DNA from 3 places in the Faecalibacterium sp. DFI.5.82 genome. Region 3 is predicted to be linked to each of the others. Evidence: predicted binding sites of a transcription regulator. Region 3 holds the regulator's gene; each other region holds the start of a gene.
What was found. Region 3 encodes Rex, which represses fermentation and respiration genes when NADH is low (regulators of the CRP and FNR family bind a similar motif). Its sites were predicted from a motif close to ATTGTTAANNNNTTAACAAT; they were not measured.
Positions count from the first base shown of each region.

Region 1 (10,800 bases), on a different contig from region 3:
AAGCTGGCCAATGGTCTGCTGCAGCCCACGGAAGGCCGCATCCGGATCGCGGGCATGGCCCCCGGCCCGGAGACCAAGGAGCTGGTCTCCTACCTGCCGGATGCCGACTGGCTGCCCGACTGGATGCGGGTGGAGGAGCTGGTGGAGATGTTCCGGGATTTTTACGGCACGCCCAGTCAGGCCAAGGCTTACATCGGCTTTGATGCCGACAAGGCCAATGAGATGCTGGCCCGGCTGAACATCGCCCCCAATGCCCGGCTCAAGACCCTTTCCAAGGGCAACAAGGAGAAGGTTCAGCTGGTGCTGGCCATGAGCCGCAACGCCCGTCTCTACCTGCTGGATGAGCCCATCGGCGGCGTGGACCCTGCGGCCCGGGACTACATCCTGAACACCATCATTTCCAACTACAGCAAGGACGCGACTGTTGTCATTTCTACCCACCTCATCGAGGACATTGAGCCGGTGCTGGACGAGGCTGTGTTCCTGAAGGACGGCAAAATCTTTGCGCACCGCGCTGTGGATGATATCCGCGAGACCGAGGGCAAGAGCGTTGATGCGTATTTCCGGGAGGTATTCAAATGCTGAAGCAATTGTTGAAATATGAGTTCAAGGCCACCAAAAGCCTGTACTTCGGGCTGTATCTGGCGCTGGCGCTGCTGAGCGTGGTGCTGGGCGTGACCTTCCGGCAGGAACACGCGCTGGCTCACAGCACAAGCTTCCAGAATCTCGAAGTGATTCTGATGATCGTGTATGTCTCTGTCATCTTCGCCATTGCGGTGCTCTGTTTTGTCAGCACGGTCCAGCGCTTTTATAAAAATCTGCTGGGACGTGAAGGCTACCTGATGCACACCCTGCCCGTGACCGAGACCCAGCTCATCCTCTCCAAGCTCCTCACCAGCATGGTCTGGGTGCTGTGCAGCGGCCTGGTGGGCATCGTCTGCATCACAGGGATGGTCAGCATCGGTGTGCTGGACGCGGAAGTCCTCGGCACGGAGAACTGGGACAGCTGGATGCAGCTGTGGGGGATGCTGTATGGGGAACTGGGCGCGAAGTTCTGGCTGGTGACGTTCTGGACCATCCTCATCAATCTGGCCCGGCTGGCAAGCCTCATCCTCTGCGTTTATGCTGCCTGTATGATCGCCCATCAATTCCCCAAGCATGTGATGGTGGCCGGGATCCTCGCGTTTATCGGCCTGAACATCGTGGAGACCCAGCTCGATAAGCTGCTGGGCACGAATGATGTGAGTATGATCGTGGATGTCACGTACCGGGTCGTGGATGTGAACGTGACCGGTGTGAGCTATGGAGTGACCCCGATGCGCTGGCTGACGGCGGCACTTGGAACAGACGTTGGCTATCTGTTCTGCTTTGCCGTGACTGCAGCCATTGCGGCGGCATACTTCTTCCTGACCCGGTGGCTGATGAAAAATAAACTGAATCTGGAGTAAACAAAAAGGCGGTGTGCCCGGAGCGGACACACCGTCTTTTGCTGTCTGGAAAAAGGATTACACGCCGGAAGCGCCGTAGTTTGCCAGCACACGAGCAGAAGGATCGTTGACGTTGCAGCCGGGCCATGCCTTGTTCGGCATCCAGAAGCCCACGATGGTGCGGCTCTGGTCGTGATAGTATTTCTCGAAGATCTCGCGGTAGAACAGGCTCTCCTTGGTAAAGGGCATACAGTGGGCCGAGTAGTTTGCCCGGCGGAGCTGGAACTCCTCATCGGTGTACAGGCCCTCGGCGTACTCCTTGATGTCGTCCACCATGCTGTGGCCCACGGCATCGGAGAAGGCGGCCTTTTCGCGCCAGAGGATCTCCGGGGGCAGCCAGTCGCCCTCAAAGGCCTTGCGCAGCAGGTACTTGCCCTTGCCGTAGCTGTTCAGCTTCTTTTCGGGGTCAATGGCCATGACGTAGCGCACAAAATCCAGATCGCCAAAGGGCACGCGGGCTTCGATGCTGTTGGCGGAGATGCAGCGGTCGGCCCGGAGGACATCGTACATGTACAGCTCCCGGATGCGCTTCTGGCTCTCCTGCTGGAAGGCATCGGCGGTGGGGGCGTAGTCGGTGTACTTGTAGCCGAACAGCTCATCGGAGATCTCGCCGGTCAGCAGCACGCGCACATCGGTCTGCTCGTGGATGGCCTTGCAGAGCAGGTACATGCCCATGCTGGCGCGGATGGTGGTGATATCCCAGGTGCCCAGCAGCCGGATGACCTCCTCCAGGCTCTGGATGACCATGTCCCGGTTGATGATGATCTCATGGTGTTCGCTGCCCAGATAATCGGCGGTCTGGCGGGCATATTTCAGGTCGATGGCATCGGTGTCCATGCCGATGGCAAAGGTGCGGATGGGCTTGCCCAGCTTCTTGGCTGCAATGGAGCAGACCAGCGAGGAATCCAGACCGCCCGAGAGCAGGAAGCCCACAGGGGCATCGGCATCCAGACGCTTTTCCACGCCTGCGATCAGCTTTTCGCGGATGTTCCGCAGGGTGGTCTCCATGTCATCCTCCATGGGGGCGGGCACGTCGGCAATGTCCTCATAGCGGACAAAGCGGCCATCGCAGTAGTAGCTGCCGATGGGAAAGGGGCGGATGTCGTCGCACCAGCCGATCAGGTTCTGCATCTCGGAGGCAAAGGCGATCTGGTGGCTGGACTTGGAATAGCCGTAGAACAGCGGACGGATGCCGATGGGGTCGCGGGCTGCGATCAGCCGGTCCTTGCGGGAATCATACAGAATAAGCGCGAACTCGGAGTCCATGTGGCGGAACATATCCAGACCGTACTCGTAATACAGCGGCAGCAGGATCTCGCAGTCGCAGTCGGAGGCAAACTTGTAGCCCCGGCGCTTCAGGATCTCCTTCTCAAAGCGGAAGCCGTAGAGCTCACCGTTGCAGACCACGCAGTCGGCACCGCGGTAGAAGGGCTGCATCCCCTCCGGGGTCAGGCCCATGATGGCAAGGCGGCCAAAGCCCATCAGACCAAAAGGCCCTTCCACCACACGCTGGTCGTCCGGCCCGCGCATCACGGTGCGCAGCAGATACTCCTTGAATTTGGCGGCACTCAGGTCGTGCCCCGTGTAACCCATAACACAACACATATTTCTTACCCCTCTCTCTCTAAACCTCTCCGTCAATGCTTCGCATTGCCACCTCTCCTGATAGGAGAGGCAAGTTTCCCGGTGACTGAGAGGTTTTTGCAAATAAAAAAATACGGCAGCCTTCATCCCATTGCTAGGACGAATGCTGCCGTATCCGTGGTGCCACCTAAATTACCGGTGCGCGAACACACCAGTCACTTTTGTGTACTCTCCCCGTTGAAAGCACTGCCGCGATAACGAGCGGCTGCCGTCGGCCCCTACTAACTGCCCGAAGCAGGTTCAGGGGGAAGCTCACGGGGGTTCGTTCGGGGCTCATTCTCTGTGCGGCTTCCACCGGCCCGCACTCGCTGCAAAAGAACCTTGAGCACTTACTTTTCCCGATCAACGCTTTTCCTGCCTGCATTGTATCACGGCTCTTTGTCCGTGTCAACACAGTGTTCGCATTTTTGTGCGGTCTGCCCCGGATGGGGGCTGTTTTGTGCGCAGCTGCGGCACAATCCGTACAAAACGCTGCCCTCGCACTGCAGGGTGAAGCCGTGCTCTGCCATCAGATGGGCACGCACCTCATCCATAAAGTGGCAGTCCAGGTGATAGATGCGCCCGCACTGCACGCACTTCAGGTGCAGATGCTCGCGGCAGTGGCGGCCCTCGTCCACATACTGGAACACGGCCTTTTCGCCCTTATCGGCCACATATTTCATAATGCGCTGCTCGCCTGCCAGCTTGTCCAGATACCGGTACACCGTGGTGGGATTGGGGCTGGCCCCCTCTGCCTCCAGATGTTCCAGAATGTTGGATGCACTGACCGCGTGCTGGCGGTTGTTGATGAGATAATCCAGGATCAATTGCCGGGTTTTGGTGTTGTACCCCCCGCGACCTGCCATGGTATCAGCCTTCCTTTCCAGGTCAAGTGTACCACAATTTATCCTTCGATGCAAAACAAGAACGAAACACTGGCGACAAGCACAAAAAAACTGTTCAATTTATAGCAAAATAATGCATGATATCTGTTCAAAACGGAAAAGCTCCCAAAGTTTTCAAAAAAGTCTTGTAAACATTGTCCGGATATGTGATAATAATGTTAATGATTACTTGGATTATTTAAGGGATACAAGCTGTCCGGCGGGCGACTGATTGCTGCCTGAATGGTCCTGCTTGCGAACTAGGAGATAGAACAATGAAAGAGATGGATTCCCAGTCAAAGCTCAGCCTGAAGCTGCAGGCTTACCAGTACCTGAAAACGAAGATTCTGAACTGCGAGTACCGCCCCAACGAATTTCTGAACGAGCAGAAGCTCTGCGCTGAGATGGGCAACATCAGCCGCACCCCCATGCGTGACGCGCTGGGCCGCCTGGAGCAGGAGGGGCTGATCACCATCCTGCCCAAAAAGGGGCTGATGGTCTCCGGCATTACCGAAGAGGATGTGCACAGCATGTTCGAGATGCGCCTGCTGGTGGAGCCTTACGCCCTGCGCACCTACGGCAACCTGATCCCCCGGGAGCAGCTGGAGGCCTACACTGAGCTGATGCACCACCCCGAGCGGATCGACGACTTCTGCAAATCCGACGATGATTTCCACGAGCTGCTGATGAGCAGCCTGCCCAACAAATATCTGCGCTCTGGCTATGACCGCATCACCGGCCTGAACACTCGTTTCCGCATTATGACCGGTAAGGTGAGCATGATCAATCAGGATCAGACCTGTGAGGAGCATCTGGAAATTCTGAATGCCGCCCTGAGCGACAACTGGAACACCGCCGCCGATGCGCTGCAGCATCACCTTGAGCTGGCCCGCGATAAGGCCGAGGGAGTCATCAAGGTCATCCGGCTGTGGTAAATGAAACGATAAAAACGCTGTATCACTCCTTCCGGCATCGCTGATGCGATGCCGCCTCCCTCTCAGAGGGAGGCTTTTGCGTTGGCCGCCGCGTTAAGGCTCCCTCCTAGAGGGAGCTGTCGGGCGAATGCGAGACTGAGGGAGTGGTACAGCGTTTTCTTTTGCTGGAAAGTGTAAAAAATTCATAGAAATCAAAAGAAAAGTACATTGAATATTGTTTAACAATGTGGTATCCTTAACAACAGAGAGAGCCCGCTGGCAGGCGGGCAGAATGATTTTGGAGGAAAATAATTATGGCTGATCGCATTGTTCTGAACACCATTTCCTACCATGGCCACGGTGCCATTGAGAACATCGTTCCCGAGCTGACCACCCGCGGTTACAAGAAGGCTTTTGTCTGTTCTGACCCCGACCTGATCAAGTTTGGCGTGACCAAGAAGGTCACCGACCTGCTGGATGCTGCAAACTTCGCCTACGCTGTTTACAGCGAGATCAAGCCCAACCCCACCATCGCCAACGTGCAGGACGGCGTGGCAGCCTTCAAGGCTGCTGAGGCAGACTGCATCGTGACCATCGGCGGCGGCTCCTCCATGGATACCGCAAAGGCCATCGGCATCATCATCAACAACCCCGAGTTCGCGGATGTGCGCTCTCTGGAAGGCGTGGCTCCCACCAAGAAGCACGCTGTGTTCACCATTGCCGTGCCCACCACCGCCGGTACTGCGGCTGAGGTCACCATCAACTACGTCATCACCGATGTGGAGAAGAAGCGCAAGTTCGTCTGCGTGGACACCAACGATATCCCCGAAATCGCTGTGGTCGATCCCGATATGATGTCCTCCATGCCCAAGGGCCTGACCGCCGCCACCGGTATGGACGCTCTGACCCACGCCATCGAGGGCTATATCACCAAGGGCCACTGCACCATCTCCGATATGTTCCATCTGGAAGCCATCAAGCTCATCAGCGAGAACCTGCGCGGTGCCGTGCAGAACACCCCGGAGGGCCGCGAGGGCATGGCTCTGGGCCAGTACATCGCCGGCATGGGCTTCTCCAATGTGGGTCTGGGCATTGTCCACTCCATGGCACACGGTCTGTCCGCTCTGTATGATACCCCCCACGGCGTGGCCTGCGCCATCCTGCTGCCGGTGGGTCTGGAGTACAACAAGACCGTTGCCGGGGAGCGCTACCGCGCGGTCGGCAAGGCCATGGGCGTGAAGGGCATCGACGAGATGAACGATGTCGAGGCCGCCGATGCCACCATCGCCGCTGTCAAGCAGCTGAGCGCAGATGTGGGCATCCCCGCAAACCTGCAGGGCATCCTGAAGGAAGAGGACATCCACTTCCTGGCCGAGTCTGCTTTTGCAGATGCCTGCCGCCCCGGCAACCCCCGCGATACCAGCGTGGAGGAGATCGAGGCACTGTATAAGAGCCAGCTGTAATTCGTAAACTGAACAAAGAGGGTCGGGAACACCGCTTCCCGGCCCCTTTTTGTTCCGGGAAAGGAGCGCTATGAACCTGAATCTCTATACTCTTTGTGTAATTTATCTGGTATATTCCTTTTTAGGCTGGGTAGGCGAGACCGTTGTTGCAACCGCAAAGGGCCGCCGATTCACCAACCGCGGTGTGGCCTCCGGCCCCTTCTGCTTTGTGTACGGCACGGCAGGAGTGCTTATCACCATCGGTCTGAACGACCAGCGCGCCAGCCTGGCGGCGTTGTTCTTCGGCAGCATGATCTATGCCACGGTGGTGGAGTGGCTGACTGCCAAGCTGCTGGAACGGATCCACCACCGCCGCTGGTGGGACTACTCCGATAAAAAGTTCAATCTGGACGGCTATGTCTGCCTGCAATACTCCCTGCTGTGGGGTCTGCTGGGCATGGCGGCAGTCCGCTGGGGCAACGACCTGCTGTTCCGGCTCTGCGCCCACCTGCCGCCGCTGCTGTTCCACGCTGTGGTGTGGGTCGGCATGGCGCTGGCCGTCCTTGACCAGATCTCTGCCATGGTGGTGGTCAGCCGGTATGCGAACCGCCACCCACGGCTTGAGCAGCTGAATCGGGAGCTGGGCAGGGGCTCGGAGAGGCTGCGGCAGAAAATTACCGCCAGCGTGGAAAAGCGGATCCAGCGGGCGTACCCTGCTGCGGCGCGTCCGGAGCCCACCACCAGTGCCGAAAAGCAGCTCTCCCTTGCCGACCTGCTCTGGCTCTTTGTCATCGGGGCTTTCCTCGGAGATGTGGTGGAGACCATCTTCTGCCGCATCACCGCCGGGGTCTGGATGAGCCGTTCCAGCCTGGTCTGGGGCCCGTTCAGCGTGGTGTGGGGGCTGGCGCTGGTGCTGGCCGCCATCCTGCTGCGGGGCGGTGAACAGAAGAGCGAGAGCCGCATCTTCTGGTTCGGTGTGATCCTGGGCGGTGCGTATGAGTATGTGTGCAGCGCCGTAACAGAGCTGCTGTTTGGCACCGTGTTTTGGGATTACAGCGGCTTCAAGTTCAATCTGGGCGGGCGCATCAACCTGCTGTACTGCTTCTTCTGGGGCATTGCGGCCGTGACCTGGATCCGCTATGGCTACCCGCTGGTGGCAAAGGGGATGAAGGCAGTCAAGCGCAGGATCCGTCCCTGGATGACCGCCCTGCTGGCTGTGTTCATGGCCGTGAACCTTGTGACCAGTGCGTTGGCGCTGGCCCGCTACGATGCCCGCACCAGCGGCGCGGCTCCGGCCAATGCGGTGGATGTGCTGCTGGATGAGCATTTTGACAATGCCCGGATGGAGCGCATCTACCCCAACGCCAAAAAGGTGGAGAAGGCTGGGTAAAAATGGCCATTTGTCAAGAGTAAATGCACAAAAAAGCAAAAATATTTTTTATGATGCCAGAATGAGGGCGATTTCTTCCCGGAAAAGCTGCTCGGAGCACAGATAGCCGAACATTTTGCGGGGGTAGTTGTTCAGCCAGTCCTCGATCCGCTTGGTCTCCTCGTAGGAGATCGTGCTCAGGTCGGTGCCCTTCGGCAGGTGCCGACGTATGAGGCCGTTCTGGTTCTCATTGGATCCGCGCTCGCTCGGCCGGTACGGGTGGCAGTAGTAGACCTCGGTGCGAGGGCCTCGGCCGGTGATGCTGCGCTCGATCCCGGCGGCGTCGGCAAACTCGCAGCCATTGTCGCAGGTGATCGACTGGAAGATCAGCGGGAACACTTTGGAGCCGACTTTCTTCTCGAGGGTGTCGAGGGCAGCGACGACGCTGGCGCTCGTCTTATCCGGCGAGGGGATGATGATCTCACGGCGGGTCTTGCGCTCGGTCATCACAATGTAGGTGTTGCTGACGCCTTGGCAGCTCTCGACGCTGTCCATCTCCCAGTGACCGAAGGTGCTGCGGTCGTTGATGTGCTCAGGGCGATCCTCGATACTCCGGCCGGCGGGCTTGCGGGGCATGGATCCGGCCGGGCGCTCCGGCTGGTGGCGCTTGCCGTGCTGCGGCAGCATGGAGACGGTCAGCTCGTCGCCGAAGATCTCGCCGCGGATGTAGTTGTAGGCGGTGCTCGCGCAGATGTGGGTCTTGAAGGGCCAGCCCTTGACCTCGGCCTCACCGATCGCGGCCTCCGGGCTGTACTTCTCGTCGCGGATCTTGGCGATCAGGTAGTCGGCCAGCTCGTAGTCGTTGCCGATCTTCAGCTCCGGCCCCTTGGCGCGGAGGTTGGCCTCATAGCGGGCCTGCGCGCCTTCGGGGTTATATCTGGTCTCGGTGGTGTAGTCACTGTTGAGGTGCTCATAGGTGCACCGCTTCAGCTCCCGGTAGATGGTCGTATGGTGGACGCCGAGCTCTTTGGCGATGTCTGTCGGCTTCATTCCTGCGCGGATGAAGGCGTCGAGCTGGATGCGCTTGGTCGGCGTCAGATGGCTCCAGTGCTGTCCCATTGTGTTCCCCTCCGTGATAAAAGAAAAGGGGCGGCCCGCCGGCCGCCCCTTCTGTGTGTCAGTGTTCCTCGTACTTTTTCAGGAGCTCGAGCGTCTCCTCGTCTGTGATGATGTCAGCCAGCCTGCACTCCAGCGCGTTGCAGATCTTCAGCAGCGTCGGCAGTTTCGCGCCGTTGATGTCCCGGGCGCCGCGCTCGTACTGCTGGAGCACCTGCACCTTGATCCCGGCCAGATCGGCGAGCTGAGACTGAGACAGGCCGGCAGCCTTGCGGAGCTTTTGCAGCCCCTCGCTTTTGTAGGTCACTTTGATCGAGATGTCCATGTTGTTCCTCCCGCTTGACTTTGCCGTGGTTTCGTGGTTATAATGAAAAGGAACGGCGGGCGGGATTTTTCCCGCCGTCCTTCGACCTTACTGCTTGGGCTTTTGGTTCGGCTTTATCGTGATCGTAATGGTGGCAACCTGTTCACACTTTAGAGCCTGTTCCAGCAGCTCGAGCAGTTTTTTCATCTGCTCAGCATCCACGGCTTTGCCTCCTTTCCGCGGTTTTGTTCTCCTTTCTTTCTGTACTCGGCTATCCCTTGCCTGTGATTATATTATAGAGCATTTGCTCTATAATGTCAAGCATAATTCGGCAGATTTTCAACATTTTCCCGCGTTTTTCCACAAAAAAAGCCGCACGGCGTCGCTGCCGTGCGGTTTTCTCATTCTTTCCCGAGCAGGTGGTTGATGGTGGTGCCGAGAGCGGTCGCCAGATAGTCCAGCTCGTAGTCAGCGACGACTCGGCTGCCGTTCTCGATCCTGCTGATGACCTTCTGCGTGACGTCCAGCCCGATGATCTGGAGCTTGTAGGCGAGCTGTTCCTGTGACAGGTTTGCCCGCAGCCGCTCCTCCTTGACTCTCTCCCCGGAGATGTTGCACCTGCCGTCTGGTTTGTATATCTTCGCAGCCCTCGCCTCCCTTTACGCTAAAGATGACTATGCAATATTGACTTTACCAGTTTTGGCATGGTAATATTATGCCAAAGATGACTAAACACTAATAAATACAAAGTCATCAGGAGGAGGTACTGCATGGGGCTGTTTAGCTTTCTGAAGAAAAAGGAGCCAGAGCCGGCTCCTGCGATCACGGCCACGATCCACGCTCAGACCGTAGAAGTGAAGCAACGGACGCGCGGCGAGCTCCCGCTTGCCGAGATCGGCGGCTATGTGAGCCCGTCCGGCGGTTTTGTAAACTATGGGCGTTTTTGCGTTACTGGCATGAACTCCAGCACGGGGAGAAAAAACACGAAACGATATGAGGCGCAGACCGAGGCTGACGCCAGAGCTGCGGCTGCGGATGATGGCCTCGTTGAGCCCATGACTGTGCAGGTGGAGCCGCAGATCCCGCCGACCGATCGGCAAATGGACTACGCGCTCGAACTCGAGGCCATGCTCCCCGACGGCGTATGCAAGGAGGACGTCAGCGCGATCATCAGCAGGATCACCGACGAGGACGAGGCTGCACCAGATCCCGGCCTTTCGTTGTATGCGCACGCCTGCGGGGTGAAGTTTTCGCGCTTTGTCGGTGAAAAGGCTCTGCTTTCGTATATGGTCAGCCAGATGCACGGAGCCGCTCGGGGCGAGTTGTATGCTTATGCCGTTTACCGGCAGGAGAGCGGTGGAAGGTTCAGCGATCCGCGTGGTCTTTCGGTGTATGAGTTTCTGCGCAGTTGCGGGGCTGAGATTGCTGAAGATCCTGCCCTGCTGAAGTCTCTGGAGGATCGTGATGTCTATGATTTCGCAGGCCCGAACAGAGGCACGAAGGTTTACAAAATGGCCGCCGCCAGATTGAAGCAGCGCGGGGCCCTATAAAACAGGAAAAGCCCGCCCGGGATCTCCGGGCGGGTTTTCTTGTGCGTGTGAAGTTGTAGCTCAGTGCGAGAGTGCTGCGTTGACGGCCTGCTGGACGGCGTTGTAGTCGTA
Region 1 is NZ_JARFIS010000001.1:48,766-59,565, forward strand. It holds gene P0G09_RS00240 (ABC transporter ATP-binding protein) at 1-585, shown strand, start outside; gene P0G09_RS00245 (hypothetical protein) at 579-1,448, shown strand; gene asnB (asparagine synthase B) at 1,506-3,080, opposite strand; T-box leader at 3,224-3,486, opposite strand; gene P0G09_RS00255 (transcriptional repressor) at 3,500-3,976, opposite strand; gene P0G09_RS00260 (GntR family transcriptional regulator) at 4,270-4,929, shown strand; gene fucO (lactaldehyde reductase) at 5,223-6,371, shown strand; gene P0G09_RS00270 (putative ABC transporter permease) at 6,442-7,740, shown strand; gene P0G09_RS00275 (IS30 family transposase) at 7,789-8,838, opposite strand; gene P0G09_RS00280 (helix-turn-helix transcriptional regulator) at 8,897-9,160, opposite strand; gene P0G09_RS00285 (helix-turn-helix transcriptional regulator) at 9,541-9,777, opposite strand; gene P0G09_RS00290 (hypothetical protein) at 9,910-10,689, shown strand; gene P0G09_RS00295 (LysM peptidoglycan-binding domain-containing protein) at 10,750-10,800, opposite strand, start outside.
Region 1: a site for Rex is predicted at 5,136-5,155, ahead of fucO (lactaldehyde reductase). Genes of this name have one in related genera too.

Region 2 (10,800 bases), on a different contig from region 3:
GCATTTTCGGTCTACCTTGCCTTCTTCAGCAAGGCTGTGGTCAGGCTGGCCCTGAATGTGGACTTCATTGATCGGCTTTACGGATATTATTATGATGCCAATGCGGGCGGCTTCACGCTGAATCCCATCATTGTGCGTCTGCCGTTCCTGATCCTGCCCATTGTGCTGTACCGCTGGTACGCAAAAGAGGAAGGGGCGGGCCATCGCCACTTTACCCGCTCGGATGCCGATTTCTGGATCGTGATGATCCTGATCGAAATGGCAACGGCCCAGCTGCGCAACATCAATGTGCCGCTCTACCGCATTTGCCTGTATTTTGCGTTCTTCCGTTATCTCGCCATTGGCCGTGTGGTTAAGTGCGTGGAGGATGAGCGTCTGCGCAAGCTGCTGAAGGCTGCCATGTGGGGAATGCTGGTCATCATCTGGATCTATCAGGCGTATATTCAGGGCAACAATGCCATTTGTCCGTACACCTCGGAGATCCTCCACATCGGCAGAGAAACATTCTTCTGAGGGAACTGAACATGGAGACAGAGTTGATCAGTGTCATTGTCCCGGTCTACAATGTGGAGCGATATCTTCGCCGCTGCGTGGACAGCATCCTGCACCAAACCTATCGGAATCTTGAGGTCCTGCTGGTGGACGATGGTTCCACCGATGCCAGCGGAGCCATCTGCGACAAATATGCCGCACAGGAAGAACGTGTAACAGCAGTCCACCAGAAAAACGGGGGACTCTCTGCAGCGCGCAACGCGGGACTCGAACGGGCACAGGGAACGTATCTCTGCTTTGTGGACAGTGATGATTTTCTGGACAGCCGGATGCTGGAAACGCTTTGTCGTGACCTGCAGGAACAGGATGCGGACGTGGCTGTGGTGGGCTTCCGGATGTTTGAACGGGAGGAAGCGCTTGCCCCGGCTGAACTCACTGTACCGGTGCAGTGTATGACAGGCCGGGAGGCCATCCGTAGCACCCTTGTCTCGGATGAGCTGGGGGATTTTGCCTGGAACAAGCTCTACAAGCGGGAGCTGTTCCGGGATATCCGCTATCCGCTGGGGCGGATGATGGAGGATCAGGGCACGACATACCGCATTTTTCAGCAGTGCAGCAAGGTCGTATACCGCCCGGTGCCGCTGTATTATTACTATCAGCGCCCGGACAGCATCCTTCACCGCAGGAACATGAAGTTCTACGAGGATAAGCTGGATATGGGCTATCAGAAATATCAGGCCATCCGGGAAGCATACCCGGGAATGTCAGAAAATGATGCCGCCATGCTGAGCGTGGTGGAGCACTGCTATCCGTATCTGATGCAGGACACGGAGCGCCGCGCAAAGATGGAGGCCTTTCTGCAGGAGTGTGACCCGGCGGCGGCAAAGCTGCTCTGCACCAGCAGCCAGCGGAAGTATCAGCTGCTCAGATGCAGCCGGAGGCTGTATGCAAAACTGTTCCTGCTGAAAAACGGCCCGGCGGCAAAATAAGGGAGGATAATTTGTGCTGAACGATACCGTCAGTATCATTGTGCCGATCTATAACAAAGAAAAGTATCTGGAAAAATGTCTGGACAGCATCCTTGGTCAGACCTATCGGGATCTGGAGATCATTCTGGTGGATGATGGGTCAACAGACAACTCTCTTTCCATCTGTCAGCGCTACGCGGAAAAAGATCTGCGGATCAAGATATACCACAAGCCAAACGGTGGTGTTTCTTCTGCGCGAAACTTGGGATTGGAAAAAAGTACAGGCACGCTGATTTCTTTTGCTGATCCGGATGATTCACTCCACGCCGAGTGCATAGAACGGCTTAAAAGAGTGCTGGATGAGACCGGTGCGGAGATTGCTTATTGCTACGGTCTGGATCTTCTGGGCACGACCGGACGAACGCAGACGAAGAGCGATGAGACGGAGAAAGTCAGTGTTATGCCGGTCAGACGATATGACTGGAACAACCGGAAGGCACATACAGTGTGCTGGGGTGCGCTCTACCGCCGTGCGGTTACACAAGACGTTGTGTTCGATACTGATTTAAAAATTGGTGAGGATACGCTGTTTCTTGCAAAATGTATCCGACAGGCAGAAAAAATTGCCTGCATCGACAAGGCACTTTACTATTACTATGTCAACGATGACTCGGTGACGAGCGGGCATTATTCGGCAGGAAAACTGACAGAGCTGAAGGCATGGCGGCGTATCTGTGAAGTGTTTGCAGATGAACCGTTCGTGTATCGGTCTGCACGGGCCGGATATGCGCTCCGGTGCAGAGAAATTGTGGTGAAATACTGCAAGGATGATGCTTTTATGGAGCAGGCGTGTGCTGAAGCGGAACGGGAGTTTAAGAGAAATGCCGGCCCCCTTTTGGCAGGCAGGCTTCGTGCAGGGCAGTATCGGTATTTTATAAAAACGTTGTATTCGTATCTGCTCTGGAATAGCTGGCTGAAAAAGAAACAGGCCAGAAAAACTTACGAAGTGGAGATCTGAATGAAAAAATCCCTCAGTCTGAATGCAGCAATGAGCGCGTTCAAGACACTGATGAATATTATCTTCCCGCTCATCACATTCCCTTACGCTTCCAATGTTCTTCAGGTGGAAAACCTGGGCAAAGTGAACTTTGCAAGCTCCGTCTGCGGGTATTTCCTGCTGTTTGCAGGCCTTGGCATCTCCTCCTATGCGGTGCGTGAGGGTTCCCGCTATGTAAACGATCGGGAAAAGCTGTCGGCTTTTGCATCGGAGATGTTCTCCATTAATATGATCTCCACGGCCCTGACCTATGCGGCATTGGCGGTGACGATGCTTTTCTGGACAAAGCTCCATGCCTATACCGACCTGATGCTGGTGCTGAGTTTACAAATCTTCTTTACGACCATCGGCACCGAATGGGTGTTCACGATCTTTGAGGAGTATACCTATATCACCATCCGAGGTATGCTATTTCAGGTCCTGTCCATTTTCATGCTGTTTGCCTTCGTCAAGACCCGGGATGACTACTGCATCTATGCAGGCATCACGGTGTTTGCGGCGGTAGGTGCCAATGTGCTCAACTTTTTCCGGGCCCGGCGGTACTGCACCATCCGGCTGACAAGAAAGATCGACTGGAAAAAGCACCTCAAGCCCATCCTCATCATCTTTGCATCCACGCTGGCAACGACCCTTTACGTCAGCTCGGATACCACGATTCTGGGCATTCTGGGAACAGATTACAATGTGGGCATTTACTCGGTGGCGGGTAAGATCTACGGCATTGTAAAGAATCTGCTTTCGGCGGTGCTGGTGGTGTCTATTCCGCGGCTGTCCCATTATGCGGGCGTGGGGGACAAGGCAAACTTCAACAAGCTGTTCAACAATATCTTCAACGCGCTCATCGTGGTGGTGGCTCCGGCTGTGGTGGGACTGTTTGCCCTCAGCCGGGAGGTCGTCCTCTTTATTTCCGGGGAAAGCTATCTGGATGCGGTGATGCCCCTGCAGATCCTGAGCCTTGCCCTGATCGTCTGCCTGTTTGGCTGGCTGTACAATTCCTGCGCGCTTCTGCCCTGCGGAAGAGAAAAGGAACTGTTCTGGATCACGCTGGTCAGCGGTCTGCTGAACGTGGGGCTGAACATCCTGCTCATCCCGCGGTTCCGGGAGAATGCGGCAGCCTTTACCACCCTGCTGGCAGAGCTGTGCTCCATGATGCTCTGTATCCGTTGCTCCAGGGGTCTGGTCGCGGTCTCAGCTGACCGGCGCACCGTTGGCTCGGTGCTCTGCGGTTGTGTGGGCATCGTTCTTGTCTGTACCGGGGTCAAGGCACTGGCTCTGCCCAATCTCATCTGCATTCTGGCGGCAGTGCTGGGCTCAGTGGCTGCATACGCAGCCATCCTGCTGGGCATGAAAAATCCGCTGGTGCTGGAATATCTGGAAAAAGCGAAGCAGAAGTTCCGGAAAATATCCTGAATGGACAGGACCCGCTGTGGGGGCGAACACTCCCTGCGGCGGGTCTTTTTCAGAAAAAACGGCGTTTTTTGGTGCGTTCCGGCAAAATCACCACATTTCTTTGCTTCTGCAACAAATGTTTGTTAATAAATTATCCATCCCCCGTCCTTGCAATACACACGCTTTTTGTTTATAATAAGGATGTACGGGGAAGTTCGCAGTGCGCGGCCCCCGATGAAGAGCAAAATTCGATTCCGAACGAAAAGAATTTGAGAGGAGTTTGTTACCATGGGTTTAGGTAAGAAAACGATCGACGATCAGAATTACTGCGGCAAGAAGGTCCTTGTCCGCTGCGATTTCAATGTCCCGATGAAGGACGGCGTGATCACCAACGAGAACCGCATCAATGCGGCTCTGCCCACCATCCAGAAGCTGGTCAACGATGGTGCTAAGGTCATCCTGTGCAGCCACCTGGGCAAACCCAAGAACGGCCCCGAGGCAAAGTTCAGCCTGGCACCCGTTGCTGTGGCTCTGAGCGCAAAGCTGGGCAAGACCGTTGTGTTCGCTGATGACGACAACGTTGTGGGCGAGAACGCAAAGGCTGCTGTTGCCGCAATGAACAACGGCGATGTCGTTCTGCTGCAGAACACCCGTTTCCGCAAGGAAGAGACCAAGAACATGCCTGAGTTCAGCCAGGAGCTGGCTTCTCTGGCAGATGCATACGTTGACGATGCATTCGGCAGCTGCCACCGTGCACACTGCTCCACCGCAGGTGTCACCGACTACATCAAGGATACCGCTGTCGGTTACCTGATGGAGAAGGAGATCAAGTACCTGGGCAACGCAGTCAACGATCCCGTTCGTCCCTTCACCGCCATCCTGGGCGGCGCTAAGGTCGCCGATAAGCTGAACGTCATCTCCAATCTGCTGGAGAAGGTCGATACCCTGATCATTGGCGGCGGCATGGCTTACACCTTCGTCAAGGCTCAGGGCTACGAAGTCGGCAAGAGCCTGTGCGACGATACCAAGCTGGATTACTGCAAGGAAATGATGGCCAAGGCCAAGGAGAAGGGCGTGAAGCTGCTGCTGCCTGTGGACGCAGCCTGCATCAAGGACTTCCCCGATCCCATCGATGCTCCCGTGGATGTCACTGTGGTGCCCGTCACCGCCATCCCTGCTGACATGGAGGGCTGCGACATCGGCCCCGAGACCATGAAGCTGTTTGCCGATGCTGTCAAGGCATCCAAGACCGTGGTGTGGAACGGCCCCATGGGCGTGTTCGAGAACCCCACCCTGGCAGCTGGTACTCTGGCTGTTGCCAAGGCTATGGCTGAGAGCGATGCTACCACCGTGATCGGCGGCGGCGACAGCGCAGCAGCTGTGCAGCAGATGGGCCTGGGCGACAAGATGACCCACATCTCTACCGGCGGCGGCGCTTCTCTGGAGTATCTGGAGGGCAAGGAGCTGCCTGGTATCGCTGTGATCCAGAACGCATAAGCATCTGAACCAGCATCACTGAGGTGCGGCGGCATATACGCCGCCGCACTTTTTATTTTGGGTAATAAGATCTCTCAGCCTTGCCGACGTTCGCCAGCTCTCCATCCGGGAGGCAGGAGATGTCGTTTATCCTGCCTCTCCTGCCGGGAGAGGTGGCACCGAAGGCGGCGGGGAGATATTTTGTGATAAGGAGATCGTTAGAATGGATAAGGCAAAGCGTAAGGCAATCATTGCAGGCAACTGGAAGATGAACAAGACCGCCACTGAGGCAGCCAAGCTGGTGGACGAGCTGATCCCCGCCGTCAAGGATGCTTCCTGTGAGGTCGTTATCTGCACCCCCTACACCGATCTGGTCACCGCTGTGGAAAAGACCAAGGGCACCAACATCCATGTGGGTGCTGAGAATGTCCACTTTGAGAAGTCCGGTGCGTTCACCGGCGAGATAAGCGCCGATATGCTGGTGGATCTGGGCGTGGAGTACGTCATCGTCGGCCACTCCGAGCGTCGCCAGTACTTTGCAGAGACCGACCAGACCGTGAACAAGCGCGCTCTGGCTGCCCTGAATGCAGGCCTGAAGGTCATCATCTGCGTGGGCGAGAGCCTGCAGCAGCGCGAGGAGGGCGTGACCGAGGAGCTGGTGCGAATGCAGACCAAGATCGCCCTGCGCGACGTGACCGCCGAGCAGATGGCAAACGTGGTCATTGCCTACGAGCCCATCTGGGCCATCGGCACCGGCAAGACCGCGACCGCTGACCAGGCCGAGGAGGTCTGCGCTCAGATCCGCAAGGTCATCGGCGAAGTGTACGGCGAGGCTGTGGCCGAGGCTGTCACGGTCCAGTACGGCGGCAGCATGAACGCCAAGAACTGCGAGGAGCTGCTGAGCAAGAAGGATGTGGACGGCGGCCTGATCGGCGGCGCATCTCTGAAGGCTCCTGATTTTGCTGTTATCGTCAATGCCGCTTCCAACGGCTGAGAAGGCCCTCTGACCTGTTTTCCCAGCGCCCGGCTGCGCCGTTTTTCCAGCGCTGTGCCGGGCGCTATTTGTTCTAAATCAAAGGAGATTCAACGTTATGTCCAAGAAACCTGTACTTCTGTGCATCATGGATGGTTTTGGCTGGGTGCCCAACGAGACCTACGGCAATGCCGTGGTCGCCGCAAAGACCCCCCATCTGGATGCCCTGATGGCAAAATATCCCATGACCACCATCGATGCCTCCGGCATGGCTGTCGGCCTGCCCGAAGGCCAGATGGGCAACTCTGAGGTGGGCCACACCAACATGGGCGCTGGCCGCATCGTTTACCAGCAGCTGACCCTCATCACCAAGTCCATCCGGGACGGTGAGATGCTCAAGAACCCCGTGCTGGTCAAGAACATGAAGGCTGCCATTGAGGCAGGCAAGGCCATCCACCTGATGGGCCTGGTGGGCACCGGCGGTGTCCACAGCCACGCTGACCACTGGTTCGGCGTGCTGGAAATGGCAAAGCACATGGGCGCAAAGGAAGTCTACCTGCACTGCATCACCGATGGTCGTGATACCGACCCCCACGCCGGCAAGGGCTTCCTGGCTGACCTGCAGGCCAAGCTGGATGAGCTGGGCGTTGGCAAGATCGCCAGCGTTTCCGGCCGTTACTACGCCATGGACCGCGACAACAACTGGGACCGCGAGGAGAAGGCTTACGCCGCATTCGTTTACGGTGAGGGCAACCACGCTGCCAACGCTGCCGAGGCCATTGAGGCATCCTATGCTGCCGATAAGACCGACGAGTTCGTTCTGCCCTGCGTCACCTGTGAGGGCGGCCGCGTGCAGGATGGCGATACCGTCATCTTTATGAACTTCCGTCCCGACCGTGCCCGCCAGATGACCCGCATCTTCTGCGATGACGACTTCAAGGGCTTTGAGCGCCGCGGCGGCCGCAAGCAGGTCAACTATGTCTGCATGGCCGAGTACGATGCCACCATGCCCAACTGCGAGGTCGCCTATCCTCCCGTGGAGCTGAAGAATGTTCTGGGCCAGTACCTGTCCGAGAACGGCAAGACCCAGCTGCGCATTGCCGAGACCGAGAAGTATGCACACGTCACCTTCTTCTTCAACGGCGGTGTGGAGGCTCCCTACGAGGGTGAGGACCGCTGCGTCATCCCCAGCCCGAAGGTTGCCACCTACGACCTGCAGCCTGAGATGAGCGCCCCTGAGGTGGCTGCTGAGTGCGTCAAGCGCATCGAGAGCGGCAAGTATGATGTGGTCATCCTGAACTTTGCCAACTGCGACATGGTCGGCCACACCGGCGTGTTCGATGCCGCTGTCAAGGCCGTTGAGGCTGTGGATACCGCTGTGGATCAGGTGGTCACCGCTGTGCTGAATGCAGGCGGCTGCGCCTTTATCACGGCTGACCACGGCAACGCCGAGAAGATGATGAACCCGGACGGCACTCCCTTCACCGCCCACACCACCAATGTGGTGCCCTTTGTGGCCGTTGGCTGCGGCGATGTGAAGCTGCGCGAGGGCGGCTGCCTGGCAGATATCGCCCCCACCATGCTGCCCTATATCGGCCTGCCTGTCCCCGCTGAGATGACCGGCAAGAGCATCATCGTGGAGTAAGCACTCTGCAAAAGAGCTTTCCTGAAACGTAAAAAGACCTCCCCGTGCAGGTGCTGCCTGCATGGGGAGGTCTTTTGCTGTATCGCTTAGTAGTGCAGCTGGTCAGCGGTCAGTGCTTCCAGCACCGGCAGCATGGCGGCTGCCTCGGCCTTGGCGGCGGGCAGATCCATATCGCGGTAGTTGCCGCATTCCACCTCGCTGGCACCGGGGATATCCCCCTCAAAGGCGGCCATGAAGCGGAAGGAATCCACGGTCAACTCCAGTGCCTGCGCCGGGGTCAGCCCGCGGGTGAGCAGGTAGAAGCCGGTGCGGCAGCCCATGGGGCCAACGTAGATCACGCCGTCCTTCACCGCGCTGTTGCGGGCGTAGGTGGCAAACAGGTGCTCCAGCGTGTGGGCGGCACCGGTGGTCAGGTAATCGCCCTGATTGGGCTTCTTCATCCGGATGTCCCAGGTCAGCACATCACCATCCTGGCGGCTCAGGTACATGCCCCGGTCCAGTTTGGTGTGGTCGACACAGAAGCTTGCAATGCGTTCCATGATGTTCTCCTTCAGGATCAGGCCTGCAGGCGCTGGACACTGCCGTGGGCACAATCCACAGCGATATCCAGGCCGTCGCGGATGTGGCTGCAGGCACCTGCAGCACCCACGATGGTGGGTTTGAGCAGGGAGTTGCCCACGATGGCAGCGTGGCTGTTCAGGCCGGGCTCCTCGACCACCAGAGCGGCGGCATCGCGGACATAGCCCAGCATCTCGTTGGTGGTGGAGGGAACGACCAGCACCATGCCGGGGCGGAACTTTGCCTTGACCTCCTCCAGAGTGCGGCAGACGCAGGCCTTGCCGCTGGCGGAGACCAGATCGGTCTTGCCGCGGCCCACGCCCACACCGGTGGCCAGGCAGTTGCCCACCATGTGGATCTTGATCATGTTGGTGGTGCCGGAAACGCCCACGGGCACGCCTGCGGTCACAACAGCCAGCTCGCCGTTGTGCAGGTAGCCGTTCTTCTCGGCCAGAGCGGTGGACATCTCGATCAGCTCATCGGTGCTGTGGGCGGGGCCCATCAGCAGGGAAGTGATGCCCCAGCTCAGGGAGAGCTGACGCTGCACCTGCTCGTCCATAACGCAGGCAATGATGGGCTGCTTGGGGCGGTACTTGCTCAGCAGGCGGGCAGTGTTGCCGGATTCGGACACGGTGACGATGGCGGCAGCGTTCACGTCCTTGGCGGTCAGGCAGGCCGCATGAGCGGTTGCATCGCTGACGCTGATCTGGATCTCGGCGTGGCGCTGGGCGCGGTAGTGCTCCTCGTTCTCGGTGCGCTCTGCAATGGCGGACATGGTCTTGAGGGCCTCCACGGGGTAGTCACCGGCAGCGGTCTCACCAGACAGCATGATGGCGGAGGTGCCATCGTAGATGGCATTTGCCACGTCGGAGATCTCGGCACGGGTGGGGCGGGGGTTGACCATCATGCTGTCCAGCATCTGGGTGGCAGTGACGATGGGCTTGCCGAAGGAGAAGGAGCGGTCGATGATGTCCTTCTGGATGCCGGGCAGCTCGGTGAAGTCGATCTCAACGCCCAGGTCACCACGGGCCACCATGACGGCATCGGCTGCGGAGAGGATGCTGTCGATGTTGTTCACGCCCTCGCGGTTCTCGATTTTGGCAATGATACGGATGTTGGAATCGTACTCATTGAGCAGGTTGCGGATGTCGTACACATCCTGCGCGGTGCGCACAAAGGAAGCAGCGATGAAGTCAAAGCCGTTCTGCACGCCAAAGATGATGTCCTCGCGGTCCTTCTGGCTCAGGTAGGGCATGGACAGATGCACGCCGGGCACATTGACACCCTTTTTGGTCTTGATCTTGCCGCTGTTCAGCACGGTGCAGATGATGTCCGTGTCGGTGACCTGCTCAATGTGCAGCATGATCAGGCCGTCGTCCAGCATGATGGTGCCGCCGGGCTGCACGTCCTGGGGCAGATCCTTGTAAGTGACGGAGCAGATCTCCTTGGTGCCCTCCACCTCGCGGGTGGTCAGGGTAAAGGTCTGGCCGGCTTCCAGCATCTCCACACCGTTCTTGAACTCCTTCAGACGGATCTCGGGGCCCTTGGTGTCCAGCAGGGCGGCAACGGGCTTGCCCAGCTCCTCACGCAGAGCTTTCAGCTTTGCCAGACGGCCGCCGTGCTCCTCGTAGGAACCGTGGGAGAAGTTGAAACGGGCCACGTTCATGCCGTTTGCGATCAGGTCGCGCAGGACATCGCCCTTATCGGTAGAAGGGCCCAGGGTGCAGATGATCTTCGTTTTTCTCATAAAATACCTCCAACGTTCACGCTATAATGCTCTCTATCTTGACGCAGCAGCCCAAGCTGGCTGCTCTCTGGCGGGCAGTGATTGCTTTGCGCCCGCGGCGGCAGTATACGCCAATATGGCTGTTTCAACAAACCATACCACTATACATTATAAGCTCTTGGATACAATAGCGCAAGAAAAATCTTTGCAAAGAAACTGCTAAGATTTCATCAGGTTTGAACAAAAAACTTTCCACCACAAAGCGCTTGCATAACCGGCGGGATTTGCTTATAATGAAGGTAAGCAAAAGTGCGACTGTTCCGGGGCAGCCCCGGAGGAAAATGGAGTGAAAACATATGGAAAAGCGTGTATTTTTGATCGTACTAGACAGCTTTGGCATCGGTGCGGAGCCGGATGCAGCCGCCTTTGGCGACGAGGGCACCAACACGCTGGGGGCCATTGCAGGGCATCCCAATTTCAACTGCCCCAACCTGAAAAAGCTGGGCCTGTTCAACA
Region 2 is NZ_JARFIS010000002.1:223,940-234,739, reverse strand. It holds gene P0G09_RS04685 (EpsG family protein) at 1-513, shown strand, start outside; gene P0G09_RS04680 (glycosyltransferase) at 525-1,481, shown strand; gene P0G09_RS04675 (glycosyltransferase) at 1,495-2,478, shown strand; gene P0G09_RS04670 (flippase) at 2,479-3,927, shown strand; gene P0G09_RS04665 (phosphoglycerate kinase) at 4,195-5,403, shown strand; gene tpiA (triose-phosphate isomerase) at 5,606-6,376, shown strand; gene gpmI (2,3-bisphosphoglycerate-independent phosphoglycerate mutase) at 6,474-8,000, shown strand; gene P0G09_RS04650 (S-ribosylhomocysteine lyase) at 8,087-8,539, opposite strand; gene pyk (pyruvate kinase) at 8,557-10,305, opposite strand; gene P0G09_RS04640 (phosphopentomutase) at 10,641-10,800, shown strand, end outside.
Region 2: a site for Rex is predicted at 4,046-4,065, ahead of P0G09_RS04665 (phosphoglycerate kinase). Genes of this name have one in related genera too.

Region 3 (10,800 bases):
TTCCTTGTCAAGGCTTTTTTCCATCACTCTGCTGATTTTTCGGCAGGTTTTTCTCCATTTTGTCCAATTGCGGCTTGACGCTGGGCACAGGATGCGCTACCTTATAGATATTAAACCTCTCAGTCTAGGCCTGATGGCTTTGCCAGCTCCCCTAACAGGGGAGCCCTTGGCATGGCAGACAGTTCTGTGCTGACTGCTCAGGTTTGCGTAAGGGAGGAATTTCGTGGCAATCTATCCAAACATCTACCAGACCCTGGTCCCCTGTCCGATCGTGGAGCTGCGGGGCTATCTTGCCGCCTGCGGGCTCAAAGGGCGGCTGTATGCTTACCTTGATTATAATGGGCCCACCGGCACGTCCCGCGATTCGGTGGCCGAGGGGATGCTGGCCCTTGCGGCGGAAAAGCACAAGCTGCTCCCGGGCCAGCCCATCATTGAAGCGGCCTCCGGCTCCTTTGCCATGGCGCTGGCCCTTGCCGGGCGGACGGCGGGCCACCCTGTGGTGCTGACCATGCCGGAGGATGCCCCGGCCCTGCGGCAGGAATACCTGCTCCGGCTGGGGGCACAGATCCTGCATTCCCCCGCCCAGCGGGGCCTTGCGGGGGCCCGGGCGCTGGCAGAGACCACCGCTGCCGAAAAGGGCTGGTACTATATGAACTGGCTTGCCAACGACGATAACCCCGAATACCATCGCCGGGTGACCGGCCCCGCCATCGTGCAGGCCATCTCCCGGGAGGGCCGCAGTCTCGTGGACACCATCACGGTCGGCGTGGGCAGCGCGGGCACCATCACCGGCGTAGGCGAGACCATCAAGGCCTGGACCAACGATGTCCGCATCGTGGCCGTGGAGCCCTTTGAGAATCAGGCTCTGGGCGGCGGCTTCACCGGCGGGCACGGCATCCCGGATATCGGCTACGGCATCGTGCCGGGCAATTACAACGCCTATGTTGTGGATAATGTAGCCGCCGTTACCAGCACCGATGCCAACCGCGCTGCACAGCGGGTCCTTGCCACCGATGCCATTCCCGCCTCCCCTGCCGCCGGTGCAGCCCTCCACGCCGCTGCACAGCTGATTGCCACCGGCACCAGCCGCTCGGCGCTGGCTATCTTCAGCGGACGGCAGGCATTTAATCTATAAAGAAAAGAGAGTTCCAAATGACCAAGGATATGACGACCGGCCCGATCACACCGCTGCTGGTCAATTTCACCATTCCCCTTGTGCTGGGTAACCTGTTCCAGCTGACCTATAACGCCGTGGACAGCATCATTGTCGGCAAATTCGTGGGCGAGGATGCCCTTGCCGCCGTGGGCACCTCCAACCCGCTGATGACGCTGGCGATTTTGTTCATCAACGGTGTCTGCCTGGGTGCAGGCATCCTTGTCAGCCTGGCGTTCGGGGCAGGCAACACCGAGCTGGTGGAGCGTCAGGTCTCCACCACCGCCATTGCAGGCTCCGTCTTTTCCCTGGTATTTTCGCTGACCTGTGTGATTTTGGCAAACCCGCTGCTCCGTCTGCTGCAGGTGCCGGAAGAGATCCTTCCCATCGCTGTGAACTACCTGCGCATCGTGTTCGGCGGGCTGCTGTTCACCTTCTTCTATAATTTCCTCGCCGCCACCATGCGTGCGCTGGGCGACAGCAAAAGCGCGCTGTACTTCCTGATGATCAGTTCGGTGCTGAACATCGGCGGCGACTTGTTCTTTGTTGAGGTGCTGGATTGGGGCTCCGAGGGATGTGCCCTTTCCACCGTGCTGAGCGAAGCGCTCTGCTGCGTGTTCTGCCTGATCTATATCCGCTGGAAGGTCCCTGTGTTGCAGCTGGGCAGGCGCTGGTTCATTTTTGACTCATCGCTGCTGAAAAAGACCATCAGCTACGGCTGGACCAGCGCCATGCAGCAGGCCACTGTTCAGCTGGGCAAGATCGCCATTCAGGCCATCGTGAACACCATGGGTGTCAACGCCATGGCAGCCTTTGCCGCCGCAGGCCGCATCGATGACTTTGCCTATGTGCCCCAGCAGAACATCGGCCATGCCACCACCACCCTGATGGCCCAGAACCGCGGTGCAAGCAAAAAAGAGCGTGTCCGCGCCAGCTTCTTCTGCGGCCTGAAGCTGGAGTTCCTCTACGCCATTTTTATCACCGCTGTCTGCTTCTTCTTTGCCGAGCCCATCATCCGGCTCTTCGTCACCGATGCCGCCGTGGTGCATCTGGGAGTGCGCTTTTTGAAGCTGGTCTCTCTGTTCTACCTGATGCCCTCGCTGACCAACGGCATCCAGGGCGGCTTCCGCGGCCTGGGCGACCTTAAGATCACCCTGAACAGCAGCACGCTCAACATGGCAGGCCGTGTGGCGGCCGCTGCCGTCTTTGTGCTGCTGATGAAGATGGATATTGAGGCCCTGCCGTACAGCTATGTTGTGGGCTGGATCCTCATGCTGGTCTATGAAGCCCCCATGATGGTGAAGTATCTGCGGAAGGGCGATCTGTAAGCCCGACACCGCCCCGGGCAGGTCTTTTCTCTCACTCAGTCCGCTCGATCTCCCGGTACAGCCATTCCAGTGCATCAGAGATGCCGCCCAGCTGATCGATGAGCTTTTCCTTTACGGCCTTTTTGCCGTCCAGCATGGTGCCCACGTCCATCACCAGCTCACCGGTGCGGAGCATCAGCTCCGAGTAGCGCGCTGCCGTAATGCCGCTGTGGCCCGCCACAAAGCCGGTGATGCGCTCCTGCATCTGCTCGAACCACCGCATGGTCTGGGGCACGCCCAAAATCATACCGGAGTGGCGGACCGGGTGCACCGTCATGGTCGCCGTGGGCACGATAAAGCTGCGCCGGGCGCTGACTGCCAGCGGGATGCCGATGGAGTGGCCCCCGCCCAGCACAACCGTGGCACTGGGCTTTGAGATGCTGGCAATGAGTTCTGCCAGCGCCAGCCCGGCCTCCACGTCCCCGCCCACGGTATTGATGAGCACCAGCAGGCCCTCCACAGCGGGGTCCTCCTGCACTGCCACCAGCTGCGGGATCACATGCTCATACTTGGTGGTCTTCTGGCCCTGCGGGGCCTCCACATGGCCCTCGATCTGGCCGATCACGGTCAGGCAGTGGATGGCATGGGGGCCGCGGGTGCGCCACACCGTGCCCAGATCTTCCAGCTGCTCTTTCTCCAGCCGCTGCTGTTCGGTGGTTTCCTTTTCATATTCCGGCATGTTGGCTCCTCCTCAGGGTGTTTTTTTCAGTGTTCCCGGGGATCGAAGCAATATGCGGCGGCTAAGATTTCTTTACTTTGAAAAAAATTGGCCCAGAGGATTTGACATTCTGTCTCATTGCAGTATACTTTATACTAAGAATAAGATTGACAAGTATATATCATTATTGTTCAGAAACTGTCTTAATCGCCGGTGCACCTTGCAGGGCGCAAAGAGACCGGCATTCCCTTTGGATGAAAGGAGAACCATTTCCATGAACAATCCCGGCAAAGCTTCCCTTCCGGTGATCAAGCGCCTGCCCAAGTACTACCGCTACCTGCGGACGCTGAAGAACGACGGCATCACCAGCATCTCCTCCCGCGAGCTGGCCGCCCAGATGGGCACCACGGCCTCTCAGGTGCGGCAGGATTTCAACTGCATCGGCGACGTGAACGGCCGCCAGGGCATCGGCTACTCGGTGGAGAACCTGCTTTCCATCCTGGAGCATCTGCTGTTCGGCAACGGTGACCTGCTGCCCACCATCCTCATCGGCTGCGGCCGGTTGGGCAAGGCAGTCAGCCGCTTCATCACCACCGACACCAACGGCTACAAGCTGATCGCCGCCTTTGACAATTCCCCCAGCGAGGTGGGCAAAGAGATCAACGGCATCCGGATCTTACACGTTGACGAGCTGGAGGCCTTCTGCGCAGAGCATAAGCCTGAGGTGGCTGTGTTCTGTGTGCCCCGCAGCGGTGCGGAGGAGCTCAGCGGCCGGCTGGTCGAACTGGGCATCAAAGGCTTCTGGAACTTCTCCCACTATGACCTGTCGGTGCCCTACCCCGAAGTGGTGGTGGAGAACGTCCACCTGGGCGACAGCCTGATGAGCTTGGGTTACCGCCTGCGCAATCAGGACTGATCTATCATCTATTCATAACGTATCACAGAAAACAGGCAGCCCTCTCCCCCCGAACGAGCAGAGAGGGTTGCCTTTTTATGAGGAGAGCAACTATGGCGAAGCTATACTTCCGATACGGTGCCATGAACAGCGGCAAAAGCACCGCGCTGATGCAGGTGGCCCACAACTACGAAGAGCAGGGGATGCGGGTGCTGATCCTGAAGCCCCAGGTGGACACCAAGGGCGGCGGCGAGCTGGTCAGCCGCCTGGGCGTGCGCCGCAGGGCCGACCTGCTCATCCCGCCAGAGGTGGATGTGTTCGAGGCCGTGCGCGCCGCTTCTGCCGGGGAGCAGCCGCTGGCCTGTGTTCTCTGCGACGAGAGCCAGTTCTTTACCCCGGCACAGGCCGAGCAGCTGTTCATGGTCACGGTAGACCTGAACATCCCGGTCATCTGCTACGGCCTGCGGTCAGACTTTTCCCTCAAGGGCTTCCCCGGCTCCACCCGTCTGCTGGAGCTGGCCCACACCATTGAGGAGATGAAGACCATCTGCACCTGCGGGCGCAAGGCCACCTGCAACTGCCGCAGGGTCAATGGGGAGTTCGTCTTTGAGGGCGAGCAGGTCGCCATCGATCTGGAAAATGATGTGCAGTATGTCAGCATGTGCCCCCAGTGCTATTTCAAGGCACGGCGGGCGTTTTACGCCAAACGGAACGCACAGTAAGTGTCGATTTCCGGCAGGCACAGGAGCCCTCTCCTGCGTGAGATCCCAGATCTCCCAAAAGATTTTTACAGTTTTCAGAGCGCTGCCCAGCCGGGCGGCGCTCTTTTTTGCCTGCCGCCTTCCAAAGTGATATATCAGTTGTATCCCACGGCGAACGTTTTTTGCACAATTGATATATCAGTTTATAAAACAGCGATATCGTCACTTTTTTCACATGTTGTATACAACATTATACCGTCAATTTCGCAAAAAGTTACAAAACCATTGCAATTTTAGAGGTTCTGCCACACTCTCTCGGCCCGTTTCTATGCAATCTATCCAATTATGCAGATTGTATATTTTTTCGCTCCAAGTTTATTCATTTCGGCAATGCCGTCAAATCGCCGCAAATCACGAGAGCAATATTTGTTCGTTTTTTGTCCGTATCACTTCAATTTACATCTTTCTTTTTCCCAGCCCTTTTGTTATCATATTTGTATACAACGAGCCTTGTGCAGAAAGGCCCGCTCGATGTTTTTTGATTTATTAGGAGGAGAACAACAATGAGCAAGGCAATTTCCCGTCGTGATTTCCTGAAGGTCACCGGTGCTGTTGGTGCAGCTGGTCTGCTGGCTGCCTGCGGCGGCAATGGCGGCGCTGCTTCCAGCACCGCTTCTTCCGCAGCCGAGGCTGCTTCCGTGGCTGGCTTGAGCAGCGATCCCGTTACCCTGACCATGAGCTGGTGGGGCGGCGAGTCCCGCCACAACGCTTACCAGGAGGCCCTGAAGGCTTTCTCTGCTGAGCACACCACCATCACCGTCAACCCCACCTTCGCTGCATGGTCCGGCTGGGAGGACACCATGTCCACCAAGTTTGCAGGCGGCGTGGCTGAGGATGTCTGCCAGATCAACTGGAACTGGCTGTACAACTACTCCGGCAACGGCCAGACCTTCCTGGATCTGAACAGCGTCACCGATTACCTGGATATGTCCCAGTGGGACGACGCAAAGCTGGGTGCCTGCAACGTTGCAAATGCACAGCAGTGCGTGCCCATCTCCATGACCGGCCGTATCTTCTACTGGAACATGACCACCTTTAACAAGGCTGGCATCACCGAAGTTCCCGCCACTGAGGATGACCTGTTTGCAGCCGGCAAGGCTTTCCAGGAGAAGCTGGGCGATGATTACTATCCCCTGCACCTGGGCGCATACGACCGTATGATCCTGATGGTGTTCTACCTCGAGTCCAAGTACGGCAAGGACTGGGCAGATCCCACCACCTCTACCCTGAACTACACCGCTGACGAGATCGCCGAGGGCATCGACTTCATCAAGAGCCTGGTCGACGGCCACGTCATCATGCCGCTGCCCACCTACTACGGTGCAAACGGCGACGGTGCTACCCACCAGTCCAACGAGTGGATCACCGGCAAGATCGCCGGCATCTTCGAGTGGGATTCCGCTGCTTCCAAGTACCAGGACGCTCTGGACGAGGAGAACAAGCCCGGCTTCACCGTTGGTGAGGAGATCAAGTTCGGCGATTACAACGGCGGCTTCTCCAAGGTCTCCATGGGCATGGCCATCACCAAGACCTGCAAGAACCCCGCTGAGGCTGCTACCCTGATCGAGTACCTGTGGAACGGCGACGGCGCTGCCATCATGGGTTCCGAGTGCGGCATCCCCGCTTCCAAGGCTGGTCTGGCTACCGCTCAGGCCGCCGGTAAGATCAACGAGCTGGTCGCTGAGGCAAACGGCAAGGTCATGAGCTTTGTTTCCTGCCAGCTGGATCCCCTGTTCGAGTCTTCCGATCTGAAGGCTACCGGCACCGGCACCTATCAGGAAGTGTTCGATACCGTCGACTACGACAACAAGAGCGGTGCAGATGTCGTTGACGTTCTGCTGGACGGCATGTCTGCTGTTGGCTACACTGTCTGATCTTCTTTGCTGACCTGAGTCAAATTACATATCAGGGGCATCGTCCACCCGTAGGCCCGATGCCCCTTTTTTCTCAGGCACAGGTTACAATTCTCTGACAAATCTGTTGCCAAAGTGTGACATAAGGTTTGTTGCACTGATTTTCACCAAAGGAGGATCCCCGGATGAAAGAAAGCAAAGCGCCCTCTCTCGGGCGTACCCCCGCACAGAAGTTCCTGGATAAGTGGCAGGGTCTGATCTACCTGATCCCCTGGATCATCGGCTTTGTCGTGTTCAAGGCCATCCCCTTCGGTCAGTCGCTGTATTACAGCTTCACCGACATGAACTTCTTCAACGGCATCCACCAGTACGGCGTGATGAACTACGTCACCGCCTTCTCTGATGCCAAGGTCACCAAGGCTCTGGTCACCACCTTCAAGTACGCGTTCATCACCGTGCCCCTGAAGCTGATCTTTGCTCTGTTCATCGCATACATCCTGAACTTCAAGATCGCCTGCGTGAACCTGTTCCGTACCGTTTACTACATCCCGTCCATTCTGGGCGGCTCCGTTGCCATCGCCGTGCTGTGGAAGGCCGTTTTCCGTGATGATGGTCTGGTCAACACCATCATCCGCGCCATCACCTTCGGCCACGCACAGGGCCCCTCCTGGCTGAGCGACCCCAACTATGCGCTGTGGATCATCTGCTTCCTGCGCATCTGGCAGTTCGGCTCCGCCATGGTGCTGTTCCTGGCCGCCCTGAAGGGCGTGCCTGCAGACCTGTACGAGGCTGCCACCATCGATGGTGCCGGTAAGTGGAAACAGTTCTTCTCCATCACTGTTCCCATGATCACCCCCATCATCTTCTACAACCTGGTCACTCAGATCTGCCAGGCTTTCCAGGAGTTCAACGGCCCCTTCATCATCACCAACGGCGGCCCGCGCAACTCCACCACCCTGATCTCCATTCTGGTTTACAACTACGCCTTCAAGTCCAACCAGATGGGCATGGCTTCCGCTCTGGCCTGGATCATGTTCGTGATCGTCTGCATCCTCACGATCATCGCCTTCACCAGCCAGAAGAAGTGGGTCTACTACTCGGATGAAAGGTAAGGTGTGACAGTATGGGAATGAAAGCATCCAACGCCATTGCGACGTTTTTTAAGTATCTTGTCCTAATCCTGGTGGGCCTGATCATGATCTATCCCCTGCTGTGGATGGTCAGCGCTACCTTTAAGGACAACAGCGAGATCTTTGCAGGCATCGGCCTGTGGATCAAGAACCCCACCCTGGAGGGCTACAAGAACGCGCTGAACAACTTCGGCGGTTCCATCAACATCCTGCAGGCCATGCTGAACACTTATTCTTATGTTCTGCCCAAGGTCATCTGCACGGTGGTCTCCTCCTGCATTGCAGCTTACGGCTTTGGCCGTTTCGACTTCCCGGGCCGGAAGATCCTGTTCAGCATCATGCTGGCCACCCTGTTCCTGCCTCAGGTCGTTCTGAACGTTCCTCAGTTCCTGCTGTACACCAAGTTCGGCTGGGTCAACAGCCCGTTCTATCTGGCCATCTGGGTCCACACTGCATTTGCAACTGAGACCTACTTTGTTTACCAGCTGGTGCAGTTCATGCGCAATGTCCCGCGCGATCTGGACGAGGCTGCCGCCATTGATGGCTGCAACTCCTTCCAGACCCTGTACAAGGTCATTGTCCCCATGCTGATGCCCGCTCTGGTGTCCTGCGCACTGTTCCAGTTCATGTGGAGCTGCAACGACTTCATGGGCCCCCTGCTTTACGTGCAGACCCCTGCAAAGTACCCCATGTCCCTGTTCGTCAAGCTGTCCATGGACGGTGATACCGGCTTTGCCTGGAACCGTATCCTGGCCCTGTCCCTGATCTCCATCCTGCCGCAGCTGATCGTTTTCTTCTGTGCACAGGATCAGTTCGTCGAAGGTATCTCCGCCGGTGCTGTCAAGGGCTAAGCACCCCCTCTGCGGACAGAACCATTGACTTTCGATGAATAAGCAACGCCCCCTGTGCTGTGCACAGGGGGCGTTGTTCTTATCCACGGTGGCTCTTGCGGTACTGCAGCGGCCCCGTTCCCATCGTCTCGCGGAACACGCGGCGGAAATGGGCGGCGGAGGCAAAGCCGGTCTGCTCGGCCACCGCGCTGATGTTCAGGTCGGTGCTCTCCAGCAGACGCTGGGCAGCCTCGATGCGGCGGCCATTGATGTAATCCACAATGGACTGGCCCGTGACCCGCCGGAACAGTCGGCTCAGATAATAGGGCGACAGGTAGAACCGCGCAGCCACATCTGTCAGGGAAAATTTCTGCTGGTAGTTGGCTGCAAGGTAAGCGCAGATCTGTTCCACCGTCTCGTTGCGGGGGCGGATGTCCTGCTTTTCACTGCGGCACTCCTGCTCCACATAGTGCAGGATGAGGGTCAGATAGATCATGCCGGGGCTTTCCGGCTCGCTCTCGGCGCTCTGCATCATGCCCAACAGGGTGCGCAGGCGGCCTGACCACTGCACCGGGCCGTACAGGGCCGTTTGTGCTCCCGGCTCGAACAGCGGCATGAAATCCCGCTGCATCAGGTTTTTGAGCACCGGGAGAACGCCCGCGGGGAACCGGCAGCCGAGGAGCTCGGGGGCAATGTGGCCCGCCTGCTGCAGCAGGCCCCCGCCGGGGCCCAGCAGCAGCACACAGCCCGGGTTCACCAGCAGGCTCTCGCCGCCCCGCACCAGCGTAAAGCTGCCGCCGGACACCAGAATGATCCGGCAGATCTCCTCCTCCTCAGCCAGCTCATACTGGCCGGTCTGGAACCGCAGCGCCTTTGCCGTTACCCGGCCGCTCCATTTTTCCCGTTCCGCTTTCATCCGCACACCCCATTCAACAGTTTCTTTTTCTCAGTGTACCATGCCCACCACCTGCGGGCAACCCCCTACTCAAACACACTTTACATGGTCAAGTGTAAAACATGCCCGCCACCTGTGGGCAACCCATAAATCTTTCAACATCCAAGGAGGCATCCTGTTTATGAAGCTTTCCCTGATTCGTTCCATGACCCGCAGTGCCGTGTTCGAGCTGGAAAACGGCCTGTGCTATCGTCCGGCTCATCCCTTCACCGTCCAGCTGAACGGTGAGACTGTTTACACCGCCTGCGAGACCAATGTGTTCTCCCTGTTCAGCCTGCTGCCCGGCATCCCCTACACGGTTGCCGTGCAGGCTGAGGGCGAGACCCTGACCCTCGATTTCACCACTGAGGCTGAGACCTTCTTTGTAGACGCATCCCGCTACGGCCTGGTGGCTGATGGCACCACCGACAACACCGGCAAGCTGCAGGCTGCCCTTTCCACCTGCCCCAAGGGCGGCACGATTTATGTGCCCGCCGGGCGCTACCGCACCTCCAGCCTGTTTATGAAGAGCTGCACCACCCTCTACCTGGAAAAGGGCGCTGTGCTGCTGGGCGACAACGACCGCACCCACTATCCCATCCTGCCCGGTGTCATCCCCAGTGAGAACGAGGTGGATGAATATTACCTGACCGGCTGGGAGGGTAACCCGCTGGACAGCTTTGCCGGTCTGCTGAACATCACGCAGGTGCACGACGTGGTGGTGACCGGCGAGGGCACGCTGGACTGCGATGCCCAAAACGGCGACTGGTGGATCAACCAGAAGGTCAAGCGGATCGCATGGCGGCCCCGCGCGGTGGCCGCGGCGGACAGTGAGAATGTCTGCCTGCACGGCATCACGGTGCAGAACAGCTACTCCTGGACCATCCACCCCATCTTCGTCAAGCATCTGGATCTGCTGAACTTCAACATCAACAACCCCTACAACGCCCCCAACACCGACGGCATCGACCCCGAGAGCTGCGAGTACATCCGCATCATCGGTGCGAACATCCATGTGGGTGACGACTGCATTGCCATGAAAGCCAGCAAGGTGTTCCTGGGCATGAAGCTGAAAAAGAGCTGTGAGCACACTGTGATCCGGAACTGCCTGCTGGACAAGGGTCATGGCGGCATCGTCATCGGCAGCGAGATGAGCGGCGGCGTGAAGGATATGGTGGTGACCCAGTGCCTGATGGACCACACCGACCGCGGCCTGCGG
Region 3 is NZ_JARFIS010000011.1:56,139-66,938, reverse strand. It holds gene P0G09_RS12830 (pyridoxal-phosphate dependent enzyme) at 224-1,135, shown strand; gene P0G09_RS12825 (MATE family efflux transporter) at 1,153-2,481, shown strand; gene P0G09_RS12820 (ATP-dependent Clp protease proteolytic subunit) at 2,513-3,199, opposite strand; gene P0G09_RS12815 (redox-sensing transcriptional repressor Rex) at 3,453-4,094, shown strand; gene P0G09_RS12810 (thymidine kinase) at 4,187-4,795, shown strand; gene P0G09_RS12805 (extracellular solute-binding protein) at 5,338-6,708, shown strand; gene P0G09_RS12800 (sugar ABC transporter permease) at 6,873-7,799, shown strand; gene P0G09_RS12795 (carbohydrate ABC transporter permease) at 7,811-8,668, shown strand; gene P0G09_RS12790 (AraC family transcriptional regulator) at 8,748-9,563, opposite strand; gene P0G09_RS12785 (glycoside hydrolase family 28 protein) at 9,724-10,800, shown strand, end outside.